DNA from 3 places in the Limosilactobacillus vaginalis genome. Region 3 is predicted to be linked to each of the others. Evidence: predicted binding sites of a transcription regulator. Region 3 holds the regulator's gene; each other region holds the start of a gene.
The links. Region 3 encodes CtsR, which represses protease genes until heat stress. Its sites were predicted from a motif close to TTGGTCAAAAAAGGTCAAANA; they were not measured.

Region 1 (3,288 bases), 150 kb from region 3:
ACGAAGAGGACGCGCACCCATCTTTGGATCATACCCCAAGTCAACTAACTTCTCATCAACATTTTCAGGAACAGTAATTGATAAGTCACGGTCAGTCAGCATCTTGTTAACATCGCTAATCATCAGGTTAACAATCTTCATCAAATTATCCTTGCTGAGGGCATTGAATTGAACAATGTCATCAAACCGGTTCAAAAATTCTGGCTTAAAGTAGTTGGTCAATTTATCAATGATTGAGTGAGTACTTCCAGTTGACTCAGCACCAAAACCAACGCTAGCTTGAGCATCGCCAGTTCCGGCATTAGAAGTCATGATAATGATCGTGTCCTTGAAACTAACGGTCCGACCTTGTGAATCGGTTAATCGACCATCATCGAGGATTTGTAAGAACATGTGCATAACGTCAGGGTGAGCCTTTTCCACTTCGTCAAGCAAGATTAAGCTGTAAGGGTGACGACGAACTTGTTCAGTTAATTGACCAGCTTCTTCATAGCCAACATAACCTGGAGCCGCACCAATAAGTTTTGAAGTAGATGTCTTATCCATGTATTCTGACATATCAAAACGAATCATTGAATCCTTAGAACCAAATAGTTGAAGAGCAAGTTGCTTAGCCGTTTCGGTCTTCCCAACACCAGTAGGACCAACGAAGAGAAAACTACCAATTGGCCGACCAGACTTGTTTAAGCCAATCCGGTTCCGACGAATTGCCCGCGCAATCTTATCAACTGCTTCAGTTTGGCCAATGACATGTTCGTCAAGCTTCTTATCAAGATCCCGAAGTTGGTTTTCTTCTTGTTTTTGCAGATCGCCGACAGGAATATTAGTCTTTTCTTCGACAATATCCTGCATATCCTTAACGGTTACCGTTGCGGATTCCTCAGAATGATTTTCTTCTGCTTCCTTCTTTGCCTTTTCAAGCTTGCTTACTTGATCCCTATAAAAGGCAGCTTTTTCATAATCTTGGTTATCTGCTGCTTGTTGCTTATGTGCTTCAGCAGTGTGAATTTCGTTTTCAATTGCGTTTGGATCAACATTCTTTAACGTTAAATTCTTCCGTGAACCCGCTTCATCCATTAGGTCAATTGCCTTATCTGGCAGGAACCGTTCTTGAATGTAGCGATCTGAAAGTTTAGCGGCAGCCACGATTGCATCATCCGTGTACTTAACGTGGTGGTAATCTTGGTAGCGGCCTTTAATCCCGTTAAGGATCCGGATCGTTTCATCAACTGAAGGTTCATTAACTTCAACTGGTTGGAAACGCCGTGCAAGGGCAGCATCCTTTTCAATCTTTCGGTATTCATTAAGGGTAGTTGCACCAAGAAGTTGGAAGTCGCCACGGGCAAGGGCAGGCTTCAAAACGTTTCCGGCATCCATGCCGCCTTCAGCATTTCCGGCACCCATGATTTCGTGGATTTCATCAATGAAGAGGATAATGTTCTTGTTCTTCCGCACTTCGGCCATTAATTGTTGCATCCGCTTTTCAAACTGTCCCCGAATCCCGGTTCCTTGAACAAGGGAAACAACATCAAGCCGAATGATTTCTTTATTAGCAAGCTTTTCTGGTACTTCACCGGAAACAATCGCAGTAGCTAAGCCCTCAACGACAGCAGTCTTACCAACACCAGCTTCACCGATTAAAACTGGGTTATTCTTAGTCCGGCGATTAAGGATTTCAATAACTCGCTTGATTTCGTTATCACGACCGATAACTGGATCAATCTTTCCTTGGCGAGCAAGGTCGGTTAAGTTAATGCCGTACTGACCAAGGATTCCCTTGCCGCGACCACCGTTACCGCCTTGTCGTTGGTTTTGACCGCTAAAAGCAGCCCCATTACCAGCAGCTTGTTGACTTTGCATATTATTCATGGCATTCATGAAGTCTTCGAGGCTTCCAAAACCGAAATTATTCATTCCGTTACCTCCATTCATCATATTTGTTTGCATGTTTTGTAATTTTTGATAGCAATTTTGACATAAATCGAGTTGAACTCGTTGGCCATTAAGGTTCATTTGTAAATGGATCGTTGCAGGATTCTGATGACAATTTTGACAAAGCACCGCAAAATACCCCCTTAGTAAAATAGATCCGACCATCGAAAAGGAAATTATTATCTTTGACCTTTCCTGACCATTGATGTTAATTATACTTACTTTTTGTTTGACTGCAAGCCAAATGAATTGGTTTAAGAAAAAATTAGTCAAACTTTCTATTAAATTTTAGCACTCTTGATAGATGAATGCTAAAATAAGGGTGGTGAAAAAGTCAGAGATCCTTTAATGAGGTGGTTAAATGACGGAAAGAGATTATCAACAGGAACTTGAGGATTTGCATTCGGGAAAGATTAGTCATTTTGATATTACTCCAGAGGAATTTCAGGCATTTCAGCCGGTTTTTCATGGTTATCAATACCGGACGCAAATTGAAGCGGAAGCCCATCGTGGGGGAACGCTTACATATCGATTAAAAAAGCGATGATCAATCGTTGAGAGAACTTGTAATTAAAGTTTACAATTGCTAAAATAAAAGCAATGAAATTATCAGGGCCTGGCCACTGACAATTTGCTAATATGCTCGAAGGAGAATGATTTAATTATGGAAAAACGTGATTTTACAATTACATCTGAAACAGGTATTCACGCTCGCCCAGCAACTATCCTGGTTCAAGCAGCTTCTAAATATAATTCTGATGTTACCCTTTCATACGAAGGTAAGAGTGTTAATTTGAAGTCCATCATGGGTGTTATGTCACTCGGTGTTGGTCAAAATGCTTCAGTTACCATTACTGCTAAGGGTGACGATGAAAAGGAAGCTTTGGATGCCGTTGCTGAAACAATGAAGAAGGAAGGCTTAACAGACTAATGTCCACACTTTTGAATGGCTTGGCGGCGAGCAGTGGGATTGCTATTGCTCCTGCCTACCTATTAGTGGGACCAGATTTATCTGTTAACCAACAATATTCAGCAAATGAGAATCATGAGGTCAAACGGCTTCATGATTCTTTTACTTTAACGCTGAATGAAGTTCAGACAATTCGCCAGCATGCCCATAAATCATTGGGGAAGAGGGCAGCGGCAGTTGTTGATGATCAGCTGGCAATTTTAGATGACCGGTCCCTCCATGCTGAAATTCTTAAAAAAGTTAATCGTGACCATTTATCTGCAGAATGGGCAATTAAGAAAACTGCAGATGAGCAATTAAAAATTCTCGAAAAAATGAACGATAATGACTATCTTTCGTCGCGAGCAACGGCAATTAAGGACGTTACTAAAAGAGTGCTTAGTCAT
Region 2 (3,288 bases), 800 kb from region 3:
TGATAAGGTTGTTAATGAGTTAATGAATCGCCTCCATGAAGTTCATGATTAGGAGGTGACTAGCATTGTCCTATGCTAGCGAAGTAAAAAAGGAGCTAACAGCAATTAAGGTTCACCGTGATAATGCTAAAGCTGAGCTAATGGCCTTAATTAGGATGAATGGCTCAATCGGAATCAGTAATCACCACCTCGTATTGAATATTCAAACTGAAAATCCCGCCATTGCCCGGCGGATATATTCGTTGCTGAAAGATTTTTATCACGTCGAAAGTGAAATTGTTGTCCGGCGGAAGATGAAACTAAAGAAAAATAACCAGTATATTGTTCGTTTACGTTATTCTGCAGAACGTGTTCTGGATGATTTACAAATCTTACAAGGGATGCAGATCAAGGAACAGGTTCCTGTTGAATTACTAAAGGACGAATGGATGGTTCGCTCATATTTGCGTGGTGCCTTTTTGGCCGGTGGTTCTGTAAACAACCCTGAAACTTCTCGTTACCATTTGGAAATCTATTCCCTCTATGAAGAGCATAATGAGATGATTGCCCGGATGATGAATAAGTTTGGCTTAAATGCTCAAACAACTGCTCGACGAAGCGGGTATATTGTTTACCTTAAGGAAGCTGAGAAAATTGCTAACTTCATGTCGCTAATCGGTGCAACTAATTCGATGCTGCAATTTGAAAATATTCGGATTGTCCGTGATATGCGTAATTCAGTTAACCGTCTCGTTAACTGTGAGAATGCGAATATGAACAAGATTGCTAATGCTTCAACTAAGCAAATCGAAAATATTAAGCTCATTGAAGCAAGTGTCGGCTTAGAAAGTTTGCCGGATAAGTTACGCGAGATTGCTGAAACGCGGCTTGCTCACCAGGAAGTCAGTTTGAAAGAACTAGGAGAACTAGTTCCCGGTGGTCCAATTTCAAAGTCTGGCGTTAATCATCGCTTGCGAAAGCTGAATGCGTATGCAGATGAACTCCGCAATCGAGCACTGGCTAAATAAGTAAGTTTAAACAAAAATAAGCTGAAGGAAATTTTCCTTCAGCTTATTTTTTGATCATTGATTACTTCAGCTTAGAATTGTTTTCCATAATTCCGTCAAGCAAACCATAATCAACAGCTTCTTGAGCAGTTAAGTAGTGATCACGTTCGGTATCACGGTTAATCTTTTCGATTGGCTGTCCTGAATTCTTGGCCAGAATTTCATTAATCATCTTTCGTGTCTTCAAAATTTCAGTAGCAGCAATTTCAATTTCGGTTTGTTGACCTTGAGCACCACCAGATGGTTGGTGAATCAAAACTTGTGAGTGTGGTAAACCAAAACGCTTACCCTTAGCACCTGAAGATACTAAGACGCTGGCCATAGAAGCAGCCATCCCGATAACAATAGTTTGAACATCAGATTTGATGAAGTTCATAGTATCGTAAATTGCCATTCCAGATGTAACCACACCACCTGGAGAATTAATGTAAAGGTAAATGTCTTTTGTTGAATCTTGCGCATCTAGGAAAAGAAGTTGCGCAACGATTGAATTAGCCATATCGTCTTCAATTGGGCCAGATAACATAATGATCCGATCCTTTAGAAGCCGTGAATAAATGTCATAAGCACGTTCACCACGAGATGATTGCTCAATGACAGTAGGAACTAAATTCATAGTTGATTAGCCTCCCTTATTTTTAGCACTTGTTAGCATCAATTGCTAACTTATGTGAATACTATACTCGTTTGGTCAAAAAAGGTCAAATAATTTGTCATGAAAAATAAAAATGAGGCCGGGAGTTTAACGGCCTCATTATTTTGTTATGGTCAATTCGTGGTGTTTATACGGCTAGGCATCATTAATGATAGGGGGAGAGGAAATAATGAGCCGCATGGTTAGTATTAGTTTAGTGGAGATCCTTAGCAATCAAACTGAGTTCAGTAGCAGCTGATTCCTTATCAAGACTTGTCCAGTCAGTTTTGTTAAATTTAACAAATGCTTTGAATGTATCTTTAGTCATAATAAATTACCTCGTTTTCATATAATAGGCGTTTTAATTAGCCCTTGTTTGTTTACGACTATATAGTATCTCGTATTGGTATACTTTGCGAGACCTTTTGCCTATTAATTTTGTTAAAGATATTGTTAAATTGGTCTAGTTTAATTTGAGAAAAATTTTTTCTTCAAGTAAATGCTGCTATAATAATCCTGACGAGAGATAGCCTTTTATGAAGGGTTGCTTTTTAAATCCATGCCCGGTATAATTGGAGCGTTAATTAATTTACGTTTAATATATAAGGAGGCATTTGCTATGCGTAAAGCACACCCATACGGCGTTCAAGGTCGTCGGCCAATTGCTCCTAAGTACAAGCGAGCATTAAAGGAAAAGAAGATTGAAGCTATTCGTAAATGGGCTAAGGAAAAGCCAGCTGAAGAAAAGTAATTTTAATATTATAAGTGGTTGACCGAATTTATTTAGTCAGCCTTTTTTATTTAATAAGAGAAAAGGGAGCGGCTTCCAACATGGTGCCGGTCCTTTTTTGGCTTTATTTATCATAGAACTAAATTGTGAATTGATTGAGGAAATTGTAAATCAACCCTTTTAAGAACCTATTTGGATTTCTACGATTAGATTCAGTAAGGCCGAAAACTACTGATAAATAGAAAGAGGCAAGAAAAGCATTTCGCCTTTCCTGCCTCTTATAAAAATGCGCCCCCCGAGAGTCGAACTCGGATCTCGAGAACCGGAATCTCACGTGCGATCCATTACACTAAGGGCGCGTCAACAAATATTATATTATCTTACTTTAGCCATAATTGCAACAATAAATTTTTATTTCAAGAATGATAACGTTTTCACAAGAAAAATCAAACTTTTCAGGTCAATTAGATAGACAAGTTAGTGAAATGTGAGTATTATTAATACCGTAAGGTTGTAATTGCTAAATCATGATCTGGTATAGATGCTTAACACTACTTAAGTGTGGTTAGTATCGTATAAATGTGATTGAATTAGCAAAGACACTAATTATGTTTTTCCTAAAGGAGGAAATTGCAGTATGACTGTAAAGATTGGTATTAATGGTTTCGGCCGTATTGGTCGTTTGGCATTCCGTCGTATTCACGAACTCAACACTGATGACATTGAAGTTGTTGCTATCAACGACTTGACTTCACCAGAAATGTTGGCTTACTTACTTAAGTACGATTCAACTCAAGGTCGTTTTGATGGCGAAGTTTCATCAACTGACAAGGGTATCGTTGTTGATGGTAAGGAATACCCTGTATACGCAGAACGTG
Region 3 (3,288 bases):
CAATTAAATCAATTGCCTTATCCGGTAAATAACGGTCTGTGATGTAGCGACTTGATAATTTAACAGCCTGCTTTAATGCATCATCATCAATTTTAACATGATGGTGTTCCTCATATTTTGGCCGCAAGCCATTTAGAATCTGCAAAGCAATATTTTCAGTGGGTTCTTCAATCTGAACAGTCGCAAACCGTCGTTCTAGTGCAGCATCAGATTCAATATACTTTTGGTATTCATCAAGAGTCGTAGCACCAATTGTCTGTAAATCACCACGAGCAAGAGCTGGCTTTAAGATATTTGAAGCATCAATCGCCCCTTCAGCACCACCAGCACCAATCAAAGTGTGTAATTCATCAATGAAGAGGATGACATGGCCGTCTTTTTGAATTTCGTCAATAACCTTTTTCAACCGATCTTCAAATTCTCCACGATACTTAGTTCCGGCAACTAACGATCCCATATCAAGCATCATCAATCGCTTCTGTGCTAAGTCTTCAGGAACTTCATTGTTGGCCATTCGACGAGCTAATTCCTCAGCAATCGCTGTCTTCCCAACACCGGGTTCACCAATTAGCACTGGATTGTTCTTTGTTCGGCGACTTAAGATCTGCTCAACCCGTCGTAATTCGTTGTCGCGACCAATTACAGGGTCAAGTTTACCATCCCTTGCCATTTGGGTCATATCACGTGCAAGCTTATCAAGAGTTGGTGTCTGCGATCTTCGTGTTCGTTGTCCCGGCTGTCTGCCTAAGCGCTGTCGTGCCTGAATATCTGAAACACCAAGACGCCGCAAGGTTACTTTGCGAATTTGTCGGGGTAGAACATCTAAGCTCATTAAAATTCTGGAAGAAAGAATTCCTTCATCTGAAATCAACGCGAGTAATAAGTGTTCAGTACCAATCTTTAAGGCATTTAACTGCTGTGCTTCCTGTCCCGCTAGTGCTAATACCTGCCGTGCTTTGGGAGAATATGGAAGGTAATCAGCTGGCCCCATGTCATCCATGGTCCCATAGCCAATCATCCGCTCAATTTCTTCTTGAATATCATCGCTAGTAATGGAGAATTGCTCAAAAATCTTGCTAGCAATTCCCTCCCTTTCAATTGCCAACGCAAGTAATAAGTGTTCAGTACCAACGGCTTGGTGCTTAAAGTACTTTGCTTGTTCATGGGCGAGTGCCAAGACGTGTTTGGCACTAGGTGTAAACATATTATCCATTAACTGCTTTCCTCCTAGCTCTCATACCGTAAACGATTAAGCATTGAAATTAAAATTCTTGCTCTTAATCGAGCTTCAACATTGCAATCATTCACATTTAGGGTCTGCTTTGACAAGGCAACTAGCATTAAATCCCCCTCACGCCTTGTCAGCAGCTTTTCATCATAAAGCGTTCGAACAATGTCATAAGCATCACGCTCACTAATTGAATCCCCGATTGCTTGGATCAGTGAGTTTAACACATCAACATTATCAAGTAAATTAACGCGCTCAATTCGAATATAACCGCCACCACCACGTTTACTTTGCACTAAATATCCATGCTGAATAGTAAATCGGGTTTTGATTACGTAATTAATTTGTGACGGAACAACATCAAAATGGTTGGCAATTTCCGAACGACGAATTTCAATTTGAGATGACTCACCAAGTATTTGTTTCAAATACTCCTCAATAATGTCAGAAATGCTTTTCTCTTCCATTCCATCACCTCCAAATTTCTTGACTAATCTTGACCAAATTTTACCACAATATTAAATTAGGGACCAGAAAACAGTCTCAATAAAGAGCAAGTGTTAGCAAATTATTTAGAAAAAAGTACAAAATAAGCCCCCGGAGCTCGGCCTTACCTTACTCTAGGAGCTTATTTACGTTTGTGAGACTCAACATCTCACTCCCGCTAAATTTCAAAAAGGGGATATTTATAGATTAATCTTCTAAGCTGAAGTCAACAACGTTCCGACCAACAACCTTGTTATCCTTTAATTCTTGGATCATGTCGTTGATTTCACTTAACTTCCGTGTCTTAACAATTGGGTGAACCTTACCTTCAGCACCAAATTGGAAACATTCAGCTAAGTCTTGACGGGTACCAACTAATGAACCAGCAACGATAATTCCGTCAAGAACTGTCTTAGCAATGTTAAGCTTCATGTCACCTTGTGGAAGAGCAACGGCAACCAACTTACCATCTGGACGGAGGGAATCAACGGCTTGGTCAAATGCTGAAGCTGAAACAGCAGTTACAACAGCAGCGTGAACACCGCCAACCTTTTCTTGGATTTGCTTGTCAACATCGCCATCATGACGGTTGATAACAATTTCAGCACCGTTTTCCTTAGCAGCTTCAAGCTTTTCAGGGTTACCATCAACGGCAATAACGTGAGCACCGAAGACATTGTGGGCAAATTGAATACCCAAGTTACCAAGACCACCGGCACCAACGATAGATACCCATTGACCTGGCTTAATGTCAGCAACCTTCAATGCCTTGTACATAGTAACACCGGCACAAGTTAATGAAGTAGCTTCAACTGGGTCAAGGCCTTCTGGAACCTTAACAGCATAGTCAGCAGGAACGATACATTGTTGTGCCATTGCGCCATCAGCAGTGTAACCAGCATTCAAAACGTTCCGGCAAAGTGTTTCACGACCAGTAAGGCAGTATTCACAGTGTCCACAGCCCTTGAAGAACCAAGCAATTGATACCCGGTCCCCAACCTTTAAGGAAGTAACACCAGGAGCAACTTTAGATACACGACCAACACCTTCGTGACCAATAATCCGACCTGGCTTCTTACCAAAGTCACCAGCAGCAACGTGCAAGTCGGTGTGACAAAGACCACAATATTCCATATCAACTAAGGCTTCACCTGGTTTAAGATCCCGAAGTTGAACATCCTTAACAGTAACGTAACCATCTACTGGATCGTTAATAACAGCAGCTTTCATAATCTAAAATCTCCTTTGAACTTGTTATCTTTTACACAAGATATAATAACAAATCCAATTCAGTTTTTAAAGCGCTTTTGTGAATAAATAAACAGGAAATTGACAGACCAATATTCTATTAGTTCTCCACCAATTTACTGAAGCTAGCATCACTTAATTAATACCAATTGTGAGTATTTTAGCAAATAAATTTTATTCACTATGGCTGAATTTGCTCACCATAGTAAATTTCATAAAGTTCTTCAGCAGTTTGGCGCAGAGTTTGATAATCAATGTTATTGGTAAACAGCATCAGCGTTCTTTTAGTTTTATAATCCGCAAAGAAGCAGCAATTATATCCCGGT

Region 1: a site for CtsR is predicted at 2,115-2,135, ahead of N4627_RS06800 (ATP-dependent Clp protease ATP-binding subunit). Genes of this name have one in related genera too.
Region 2: a site for CtsR is predicted at 1,734-1,754, ahead of clpP (ATP-dependent Clp endopeptidase proteolytic subunit ClpP). Genes of this name have one in related genera too.

The regions. Positions count from the first base shown of each region.
Region 1 covers NZ_CP104399.1:1,345,074-1,348,361, reverse strand. The annotation lists gene N4627_RS06800 (ATP-dependent Clp protease ATP-binding subunit) at 1-2,061, opposite strand, end outside; gene N4627_RS06795 (hypothetical protein) at 2,294-2,479, shown strand; gene N4627_RS06790 (phosphocarrier protein HPr) at 2,597-2,863, shown strand; gene ptsP (phosphoenolpyruvate--protein phosphotransferase) at 2,863-3,288, shown strand, end outside.
Region 2 covers NZ_CP104399.1:419,375-422,662, forward strand. The annotation lists gene N4627_RS01885 (gluconeogenesis factor YvcK family protein) at 1-52, shown strand, start outside; gene whiA (DNA-binding protein WhiA) at 66-1,007, shown strand; gene clpP (ATP-dependent Clp endopeptidase proteolytic subunit ClpP) at 1,069-1,662, opposite strand; gene N4627_RS01900 (hypothetical protein) at 2,300-2,431, shown strand; gene gap (type I glyceraldehyde-3-phosphate dehydrogenase) at 3,048-3,288, shown strand, end outside.
Region 3 covers NZ_CP104399.1:1,498,449-1,501,736, forward strand. The annotation lists gene N4627_RS07555 (ATP-dependent Clp protease ATP-binding subunit) at 1-1,213, opposite strand, end outside; gene N4627_RS07560 (CtsR family transcriptional regulator) at 1,228-1,695, opposite strand; gene adhP (alcohol dehydrogenase AdhP) at 1,922-2,944, opposite strand; gene N4627_RS07570 (serine hydrolase domain-containing protein) at 3,144-3,288, opposite strand, start outside.